DNA from 3 places in the Pantoea sp. SGAir0418 genome. Region 3 is predicted to be linked to each of the others. Evidence: predicted binding sites of a transcription regulator. Region 3 holds the regulator's gene; each other region holds the start of a gene.
The links. The regulator CRP, encoded in region 3, controls carbon source genes, mostly activating them, when cyclic AMP is high. The targets are predictions, from matches to a motif close to ATGTGANNNNNNTCACAT.
Positions count from the first base shown of each region.

Region 1: yrbN (protein YrbN) is a predicted target of CRP. The motif match lies at 1,818-1,835, and genes of this name have one in related genera.
Region 2: C1N84_RS15205 (iron-containing alcohol dehydrogenase) is a predicted target of CRP. The motif match lies at 1,794-1,811, and genes of this name have one in related genera.

Region 1 is NZ_CP027911.1:3,471,022-3,474,301, forward strand. Features, by position in the region: gene C1N84_RS16265 (DEAD/DEAH family ATP-dependent RNA helicase) at 1-1,738, opposite strand, end outside; gene yrbN (protein YrbN) at 1,755-1,811, opposite strand; gene nlpI (lipoprotein NlpI) at 1,917-2,801, opposite strand; gene pnp (polyribonucleotide nucleotidyltransferase) at 2,992-3,280, opposite strand, start outside.
Region 2 is NZ_CP027911.1:3,230,392-3,233,671, forward strand. Features, by position in the region: gene C1N84_RS15195 (D-threonate 4-phosphate dehydrogenase) at 1-514, opposite strand, end outside; gene C1N84_RS15200 (D-threonate kinase) at 459-1,730, opposite strand; gene C1N84_RS15205 (iron-containing alcohol dehydrogenase) at 1,919-3,073, shown strand; gene C1N84_RS15210 (dihydrodipicolinate synthase family protein) at 3,085-3,280, shown strand, end outside.
Region 3 is NZ_CP027911.1:306,962-310,241, forward strand. Features, by position in the region: gene C1N84_RS01305 (YccS/YhfK family putative transporter) at 1-1,301, opposite strand, end outside; gene crp (cAMP-activated global transcriptional regulator CRP) at 1,360-1,992, opposite strand; gene C1N84_RS01315 (OsmC family protein) at 2,297-2,701, shown strand; gene C1N84_RS01320 (phosphoribulokinase) at 2,772-3,280, opposite strand, start outside.

The sequences.
Region 1 (3,280 bases), 930 kb from region 3:
GACGCTCACCACCGAAGTCACGACCGCCGCTACGACGCTCGGTGCGCTCGTGTGGCTGTGCATCGCCCAGCAGCTGCATATTCATCGGCTTGTTGAGAATACGCGTACGCGTGAAGTGCTGCAGGACTTCACCCGGCATGCCTTTTGGCAGCTCGATAGTGGAGTGAGTACCAAACAGCTTGATGTTACCGATGTAACGGCTGCTGATGTCGCCTTCGTTAGCAATCGCGCCCACGATATGACGCACTTCAACACCGTCGTCACGGCCCACTTCAATGCGGTACAGCTGCATTTCGCCAACGTCACGACGTTCGCGACGTGGACGATCGCCACCTTCGCGGCTGTCACGGCTGTCACGACGTGGACGGTCGCCGCCACGCTCATCGCGATCGCGGAATTCACGACGCTGTGGACGTGGTGCATCCGGTGGCAGAATCAGTGGACGTTCGCCCTGCGCCATTTTCAGCAGTGCAGCGGCCAGCGTTTCCATATCCAGCTCTTCTTCTGGCTGCATTTTAGCCAGCAGCGCACGGTACTGATCCAGATCGCTGCTTTCCAGCTGCTGCTGAACTTTGGCAGCGAACTGCGCCAGACGACGCTGACTCAGCAGCTCGGCGTTAGGCAGCTCAACTTCCGGAATAGTCAGCTTCATGGTGCGTTCGATGTTGCGCAGCAGACGACGCTCGCGGTTCTCAACAAACAGCAGCGCACGGCCAGCACGACCCGCACGACCAGTACGGCCGATACGGTGCACATACGATTCGGCATCCATCGGGATGTCGTAGTTAACCACCAGGCTGATACGCTCAACGTCCAGACCACGGGCCGCAACGTCAGTCGCGATCAGGATATCCAGACGACCGTCTTTCAGACGCTCCAGCGTCTGCTCACGCAGCGCCTGGTTCATGTCACCGTTCAGCGCGGCGCTGTTGTAGCCGTTACGCTCCAGCGTTTCTGCGACTTCCAGCGTGGCATTTTTGGTGCGCACGAAGATGATGGCAGCATCGAAGTCTTCCGCTTCGAGGAAGCGCACCAGCGCGTCAGACTTACGGCCGTAAGCGGTCCAGTAAGACTGAGAAATGTCCGGGCGTGTAGTGATGCTGGACTGGATGCGCACTTCCTGCGGATCCTTCATGAAACGCTTAGTGATACGGCGAATCGCTTCCGGCATGGTTGCAGAGAACAGTGCGGTCTGATGACCTTCCGGGATCTGCGCCATGATGGTTTCAACGTCTTCGATGAAGCCCATACGCAGCATTTCATCGGCTTCGTCCAGTACCAGACCACGCAGGCTGGACAGGTCCAGGGTACCGCGTTTCAGGTGATCCAGCAGACGGCCCGGGGTACCAACCACGATCTGTGGACCCTGGCGCAGTGCGCGCAGCTGCACGTCATAACGCTGGCCACCATACAGGGCCACGACGTTGATACCGCGCATGTGTTTAGAGAATTCTGTCATCGCTTCAGCCACCTGAACCGCCAGTTCGCGGGTCGGCGCCAGCACCAGGATTTGCGGTGCGCGGACAGAAGGATCAACGTTGTTCAGCAGCGGCAGCGAGAACGCTGCTGTTTTACCACTACCGGTCTGCGCCATACCCAGCACATCACGGCCCGCCAGCAGGTGAGGAATACACTCAGCCTGGATTGGCGATGGCTTAACGTAGCCCATACCGTTCAGTGATTCGAGGATGTCGGCGTTCAGGCCCAGATCAGCAAAAGTGGTTTGAATATCAGTCATGTAGTACACGTGCCTCTTAGATTGCGGCGGCCAGTCTACATAACTCGTCGTGAAAACTTTCAGTCATTTTCATCAAAAAGTGTGAACCGGCTCAAATTAGAAGTTTTGACGAACAGAAAAGCCCTCACCTGTTCAGGCGATGACTTTACGGGTAAATCAGGCAATAAAAGTTCGTCAGCTATTGCTGGTCAGATTCTGATAAATCGTCTTGTGTCTGGCCGAGTTGCGCCAGTTCCAACAATGCGTATCGGTGTTCAACAAAGTTATTGACGTTGTTGGCCACCGCCAGTTTGAACAACGCTTTCGCGTCGTCCTTCTCCCCCAGACTTAGGTAGTACTTACCTAAATAGAAGTTGGTTTCACTGAGATGTTCAGCGAGCGAGGTGTTATCCGTTGCGTCCGCCTTGAGACGTTCCATCAATGTTTTTTCACTGATGTCGCCCAGGTAGAACTCGACAATATTCCATCCCCATTGGTCCTTAGCCGCCTTATCGTAACGCTGTTGGAGCGTCACTTTTGCCTTATCGGCGTCCATCTCGCGTTCAACGAGGTAGAGCCACAGGCTGCGGAACGGATCGTTAGGATCGTCTTGATAAAACGCCAGCAGATCATCTTGCGCTAACTTGTATCGACCGCCGTAATAGAGGGCGATACCACGGTTTAAATGCGCATAGTTGTAAGTTGGATCAAGCTCAAGTACAGAATCAAACGCTTCATAGGCAGCATCGAAATTGCCTGCCTGCGTTAAGTAAATGCCGAGATAGTTAAACACTTCCGGCATATCCGGTCTGATAGACAGCGCTTGCGAGAAATCGTTCCGCGCTAGTGCCCTCAGACCCAAACTATCATACAACACTCCGCGCTCATATAACAGCTGTGCGCGTTCATCATCGGTCAGGGCCCGACTGGCAAGAATTTGTTCCATTCGCGCCAGAATAACCTCTTGCTGCAGTGTGGGCTGCAAAGGTACTGCCAGAACTTCGTTCTTACGCCAATTGGAGTTGCTGCATCCTGCCAGCGTGATAGCTGTCGCAACAAAACACCAGCGCAAAAAAGGCTTCATTTCCCACTCCCGAATACAAACATTGGGATAACCATCCTGTCATCCGCCTGCTATGCACAAGGGTTCCCGCCCTCGCGATGATACCCGTCCTGCTTCAGCTAACTGGTGCGCTGACCAGCGCGCGACGCATTTCGGGTATACAAACACCGCTCCCCGCCAGCTGGCAGGGAGCGGCTGATCAGGAAAACGCTTACTCAGCGTCAGGTGCACTCACCGCAGCGGTTTCTTCTGCTGGCTTCTGCTCTGTCGCTTCTTTGATGCTGAGACGAACGCGGCCCTGACGATCCACTTCCATCACTTTAACTGGCACTTCCTGACCCATCTGCAGGTAATCGGTCACTTTCTCTACGCGCTTGTCGGCGATCTGAGAAATGTGTACCAGACCTTCTTTACCGCCGCCGATCGCCACGAAGGCACCGAAATCAACGATACGGGTCACTTTACCGGCGTAGATACGGCCCACTTCGATCTCAGCGGTG
Region 2 (3,280 bases), 1.2 Mb from region 3:
ACAGCACCATGGCGTAATTTTTGGTCTGGGTCAGCTGTGCCAGCAGTTCGGTATGGCCGGGATAAAGGTGGCCCGCCGCGTGCAGCGCCTCTTTGTTCAGCGGGGCGGTGGCAATCGCCTGCACGTCGCCCGCCAGCGCCAGTTCGGTGGCGCGCTTCACGCAGCGCCAGGCCAGATCGCCGGCCTGCTTCTGTACCTTGCCCGGCTGCAGCGCGTCAGGATCGGCCAGCGGCTCATCGATGACGTTAATGATGCCCGGTGCGAAATGCGCATCCTGCACGCTGTCCAGCACGCGCAACTCAGCGTGCGGCGTAATGTTCAGCGCCAGCACCCGACGCAGCGTCGCGGCACAGCCGACCACCACCGCCGGAATGCCCGCCAGCTCCCCTTCTGCCAGCGCTTTAATGATGATTTCCGGGCTGATGCCCGCCGGATCGCCCATGGTCACCGCAATAGTGTTATTCACTCGACTTCTCCTCAATAAAACGAATGGCTTCCGCCAGGGTGTTTTCATCACCAAAGCCACCCGCTTTGGTCATCACCGGCAGGTGTAATTCACTGTTAAGCAGAACCCCGTGCGGCACACAGCCCGCCACCTGGCCCTGAATCTGAAAGCCGCTGGCCCCGAGCGCCTGCGCCACCGCGATGGCCACGTCACCGCCGGAAAGAAACAGGCCGGCAGGCTGAATGTGCGCGCAGACGGCGCGCGTCAGCTGCGCCAGAAACTGGCAGATGCGCTCGCCGAGCTGCTGGCGCGTAATCTGCTGCTGCTGACACAGCTGCGCAATCGCGTGGCGCTGGTCAGCCTGTTGCGTAGTGCGCACCACACAGTGCACGCCCTCGCGCAGCGCCTGGACCATCGCCTGCTGCCAGGCCGCCGCCTGCGGCCATGCCGGTGTGGCAAACAGCTGGCAAATATCAATATCAATCAAGCGGATGTCACGCTGGCTGGCGAGCCGGGCGATTTGCTGCTGCGCCATGGCGCTCATCGAACCGACAATCGCCAGCACCGGGCGAGAGGGCCGCGCAGCAAGATGCGCACCCAGCGCATCGCTTAACCCGGACGCGCCGACCAGCAGCGGACGTTCCGGCAGCGTCGCGGCCGCCGCGATAATAGTGTCGATATCCGCCTGCAGTTCCGCGTCCAGTACCAGCAGGCCCTGACTGGTCGCCAGCCGTGCGGCCAGCATGCCGCTGCGTACCGTGGCAAGATCGATCTGCTCGCCCGGCAGATCGCATTGCATCTGCAGGCGCGTCAGCACGTTACTGCTGGTCACCGGGGTTTTAGGATCGCTGGCAAATTCGGTGTCAGTCAGGCGCTGTTGATGGATCCACACTTCCCCGCCGCGCGTGATGCGGCCCAGCTTAGGCACCGCCGGCACCACCAGCGCCAGCCGTTTCGCGCTGACCTGCAGCGCAGCCGCCACCTCAGCGCCTGGATTGCCGCGCAGCGTTGAGTCAATCTTCTTAAACAGCCAGCCGTGCTGCGCTATCTGCTGATGCGGTTGCATGGCGGCATGCGTGCGGCTGGCGGCTTCCGCTGCGCTGACCGCACGGCTATCGGTGCTGATTACCAGCACATCCGCAACGCCGGCCTCCGGGGGCGTCAGGTTATTGAACAGCACGTGGACGCGCGCGCCAGCCAGCGCGAAGCCGCTGCCTGCGTCGTTGGCACCGGTAAAATCGTCGGCAATCACCAGAACGGGCGTTTTCCATGGCGATGAAGTCATTCTCTCTCCTGTCACGGCCCCTTGCCGTGCTGCATTTGATTATATTCAATCATGATTGATTATATGTGAGCAAGATCAAATTAATTGAAATCGATATCGCCTATAAATTTAGCCTCAGAAAGGGATACACCCCGCACAGCATTGAGCAAACCTAATCATAATGTGCAAAACCGTTATAAGGGCATGACATGAATATCAACAGCACCGTGATCAGTGGCTATCAGGCTCTGAACGATCTCAGCTATTTACTGCAGGATAAGCAGAAGGCGTTGCTGGTCACGGATAAAAACATTCTGGGTATTCCGGCGGTGCAGGCGCTTGTCGCCCGGCTGCAGCAGCAGATCGCCAGCCTGAGCCTGGTTGATACGGTGCCGCCCGAACCGAGCCAGCATGATGTGGCGGCGATTGTTGCGGCTCTGCCGCACGGCGACGTCGATCTGGTGATCGGCATTGGCGGCGGCAGCGTGCTGGATGTGGCGAAGCTGCTGTCCGTGCTGTGCGTGGCCGATGCGCCAACCCTGACGGCCCTGCTGGCCGGTGAGAAGCCGCACACGCGTACCGCTTCTTTACTGATCCCGACCACGGCCGGCACCGGCTCGGAAGCCACGCCCAATGCCATCCTTGCCATTCCGGAGAAAGAGACCAAAGTCGGTATTATTTCGCCGGTGATGCTGCCGGACTACGTGGCGCTGATTCCGGAACTGACCACCAGCATGCCGGCGCACATCGCCTCGTCGACCGGGATTGATGCGCTGTGTCACCTGATTGAGTGCTTCACCGCCACCGTGGCCAATCCGGTGAGTGATAACTATGCGCTGATCGGCATGAAAAAGCTGTTCGCCAGCCTCGAAAAGAACCTTGCCGAACCGGACAACCTGGAAGCACGGCTGAATATGTTGTGGGCGTCCTACTACGGCGGAGCGGCGATCGCCCATGCCGGGACACACCTGGTGCACGCCATGTCGTATCCGCTGGGCGGCAAGTATCATCTGCCACACGGCGTGGCCAACGCCATTCTGCTGGCGCCGTGCATGCAGTTTGTGCGTCCGGCGGCGGTGAGCAAGTTCGCGCAGGCCTACGATCTGCTGCCGGATGCCGATAGTGCACTGGATGAAGAGGCCAAATCGCACGCGCTGGTGGCCTATTTCGCCGCGCTGGTGCAGCGCCTTAAACTGCCGGCCAGCCTGGAAGCACTGGGTATCGGGCCGGATCATCTGCCGTATCTGGTCGAAGCCGCGCTGGACGTGCAGCGCCTGATGAAGAATGTACCGATGAAAGTCAGCGCCGACGATGTGCGCAACGTCTACCTGACGCTGTTTCCGGCGTTAAATCACTCAGCATGAGCGGGGAAATCATGAGCAAAAATATTCAGGGCGTACTGACCGCCATCGTCACCACTTTTGATCGCGACGGAGCCTACAATCCTGCCGCGCAGCGTGAACAGATTCAGCGTCAGCTGAGCGCCGGCAACGGTATTTTCTGCGGCGGCACCAACGGGGAGTTTTTCGTGCTGAACGAGCAGGAAAAGCTGGCGGTGACCGAGACCTGCG
Region 3 (3,280 bases):
GGAACAGCAAAGCGCAGCGACGCCGCGGCGATCAGCAAGCCGGCGAAGGTGCCGAGCGCCCGGTGCTGAATGCGCACGCGCGTGGCGCTGTAGCCGTTCTGGCTGACAAACATGATGGTCATCAGAATCCAGTAAGGCTTGGGAATATTGAAGAACAGCGCCAGCGCGCTGCCGAACATTAGCATCACCGCGAAGCGCGCCGCCGTCCGCAGCGCGGCAGATTTCAGCGACAGGTAGCTGCGCAGCGCCGGCAGCAGCGGCAGGCGGCGCTGGCGATCGGCCATCAGGTCGCGGGTGTACAGTGGCTTCTGCGTGCGCAGCACGCGGGCGATGCGGCTGAAATGGTAGAGGCAGAAATTACCGACCGGATTATCCGGGTGCTGCCGGGCAATTTTCTCCAGCGCGCCGAGCGGCTTCTCCATGTGGAAGCGTTCCGGCAGCTGGTGATAGAGAATGGCATCGGCCAGCACGCGCAGCCGTGCCGAAATGATTTTCGCGTTCCAGCGGATCACCGCCTCGGCGTGGCTCTGCTCCACCAGCTTTTGCACCTCTTCCGGCTGGTGCAGGCTGACCGAGATATGTTCCTGCAGATCGAGCGCGACCTGGAAAGCGCGCGTCAGGCGTTTATGGCTGTTATCACGGCTGGCGGACAGCATATGCATCTGCTGGTAGCAGGTGGTGATCAGATCGACCGCTTTCTGCTGGCGCGCCAGTAGCGGCGGCAGCGCTTTTTCCGGATCGGTCAGCTGCGTCAGCAGGGTGTATTTGGCGTCGCAGTAATCGGCCAGCTCGCGGTACAGCAGGCTGAGGGTCTCGCGCATCGGCTGCTCTTTCCACAGCCAGAACCAGAACCAGTTAAACAGCCCGTACCACAGCGTCCCGCCGATATACAGCAGCGGCGGGACCCACATCGGCATACGGCCGACGAGGCTTAAGGTAAAGATGGCGGCGATCAGCGTGCCGGGCAGCAAACGACCATGCAGCGGGCTGATTTCACCGGTCACGCCCACCAGCAGCGGCAACACCAGCAGAATCAGCGGCAGCGGCACAGCGTAAGCCGTGAGGTACTGAATCAGAAAACTGCCGCTGGCGAACAGTGCGCCGCCGACAATCAGCCGTTTGAAGAACCGCTTGTGTGGCGTATCCAGACCGGCGATGTTGCAGCAGGCCGGCACCAGGGAGAACAGCAGCCCTTTTTGCAGATCGCCAAACAGCCAGCCGAGCGCCACAGGCAGGCACAGCACCAGCGTTTGCCGCAGCGCATAGTTAACTTCCGGATGATAGATGATTCGACGCCACATCAGCTCATCGTAAACAGAAACGGCGCGATGTTGCCATCACGCCGTAGGTGAGAAGAAATCAGCGGGTGCCGTAAACGACGATGGTTTTGCCGTGTGCAGAGATCAGGTTCTGATCTTCCAGCATTTTCAGGATACGACCCACGGTTTCGCGTGAGCAGCCCACGATCTGACCAATCTCCTGACGGGTGATTTTGATCTGCATACCGTCCGGGTGGGTCATGGCATCAGGCTGTTTCGCCAGGTTGAGCAGCGTTTGCGCGATACGGCCGGTCACATCGAGGAAGGCAAGGTTGCCGACTTTTTCAGATGTTACCTGCAGGCGACGCGCCATCTGCGCCGACAGGCGCATTAAAATATCCGGATTGACCTGAATCAGCTGACGGAATTTTTTGTAGGAAATTTCAGCCACTTCGCAGGCGGTTTTCGCACGTACCCAGGCGCTACGCTCCTGGCCCTCTTCAAACAGGCCGAGCTCACCGATGAAATCCCCCTGATTGAGGTAGGAGAGAATCATCTCTTTGCCTTCTTCATCTTTAATCAGTACCGCGACGGAACCTTTCACGATGTAGTACAGCGTTTCCGCTTTCTCACCCTGATGGATGAGGGTGCTTTTGGATGGATATTTGTGAATATGGCAATGGGACAGGAACCATTCGAGTGTAGGGTCTGTTTGCGGTTTGCCGAGAACCATTCGCTATTATCCTCTGTTGTAATCGTGCCCAAAATACAGGGGGCAGTTTTCCCTGTCAGGCGGTGAAATCGTCCAGCGTTTCCCGTGAGGGACAGTTATTCGGGGGTGGATTCGTAAGCGATGCTTTTGATTCGTCCCGCTTTCGTCTTTCGTGACGAAAATATTTTCAGCACTGTTTGTAGCATAGCTTTTGCAACCTGTCTCCTGTTGTCTCGCTTCAGCAGGTGGGGGATGCGTCTGCATTGCTGTTTGTCAGGTGAAAGCGTACTCTGGCGGCAAAACCGCCGCTTCAGGAGAAAGAATAATGCAGGCACGAGTGAAATGGGTGGAAGGGCTGACCTTTCTCGGAGAATCCTCATCCGGTCATCAGGTATTAATGGACGGCAATTCCGGTGATAAAGCGCCCAGCCCGATGGAGATGGTGTTGATGGCTGCGGGCGGCTGCAGCGCGATTGACGTGGTGTCGATTCTGCAAAAGGGGCGCAACGATGTCGCCGATTGTGAAGTCAAACTGACCTCGGAACGCCGCGAAGAAGCGCCACGCATTTTTACGCATATCAATCTGCATTTTATTGTCAGCGGCAAAGCGCTGAGCGATAAAGCGGTAGCGCGCGCGGTGGATCTGTCCGCGGAGAAGTACTGCTCGGTCGCGATCATGCTGGGCAAGGGCGTCGAGATAACGCACAGCTACGAAGTGGTGGAGCTGTAATCCAGCCGGGAGCGCGGCCCTGCGCTCCCGATCTCAGTTCCTCACGGCGAAACTGGCGTATTAGCCTGCGCTATTCAATACGTTTTCCTTCAATCAACCGCTGCACCAGCGGCGTCATGATCAACTCCATCGCCAGTCCCATCTTGCCGCCCGGCACCACCAGCGTATTCATGTGGGAAATAAACGAGCCCTGGATCATCGCCAGTAAATAAGGAAAAGCGATGCCCTCCAGGCCGCGAAAATGGATCACCACAAAGCTCTCATCCAGCGACGGGATTTCACGCGCGGCAAACGGGTTCGAGGTATCCACGGTCGGCACGCGCTGGAAGTTGAGGTGCGTGCGGGAAAACTGCGGCGTGATGTAGTTGATGTAGTCTTCCATCGAACGCACCACCGAATCCATCACCGCTTCGCGCGAATGGCCGCGCTCGCTGGTGTCGCGTACCAGTTTCTGAATCCACTCCAGATTAACAATCGGTACCACGCCAACCAGCAGATCGACGTGTTCAGCCACGTTATGCTGCTGCGTCACCACGCCGCCGTGCAGGCCTTCATAGAACAGCACATCGGTGTTTTCCG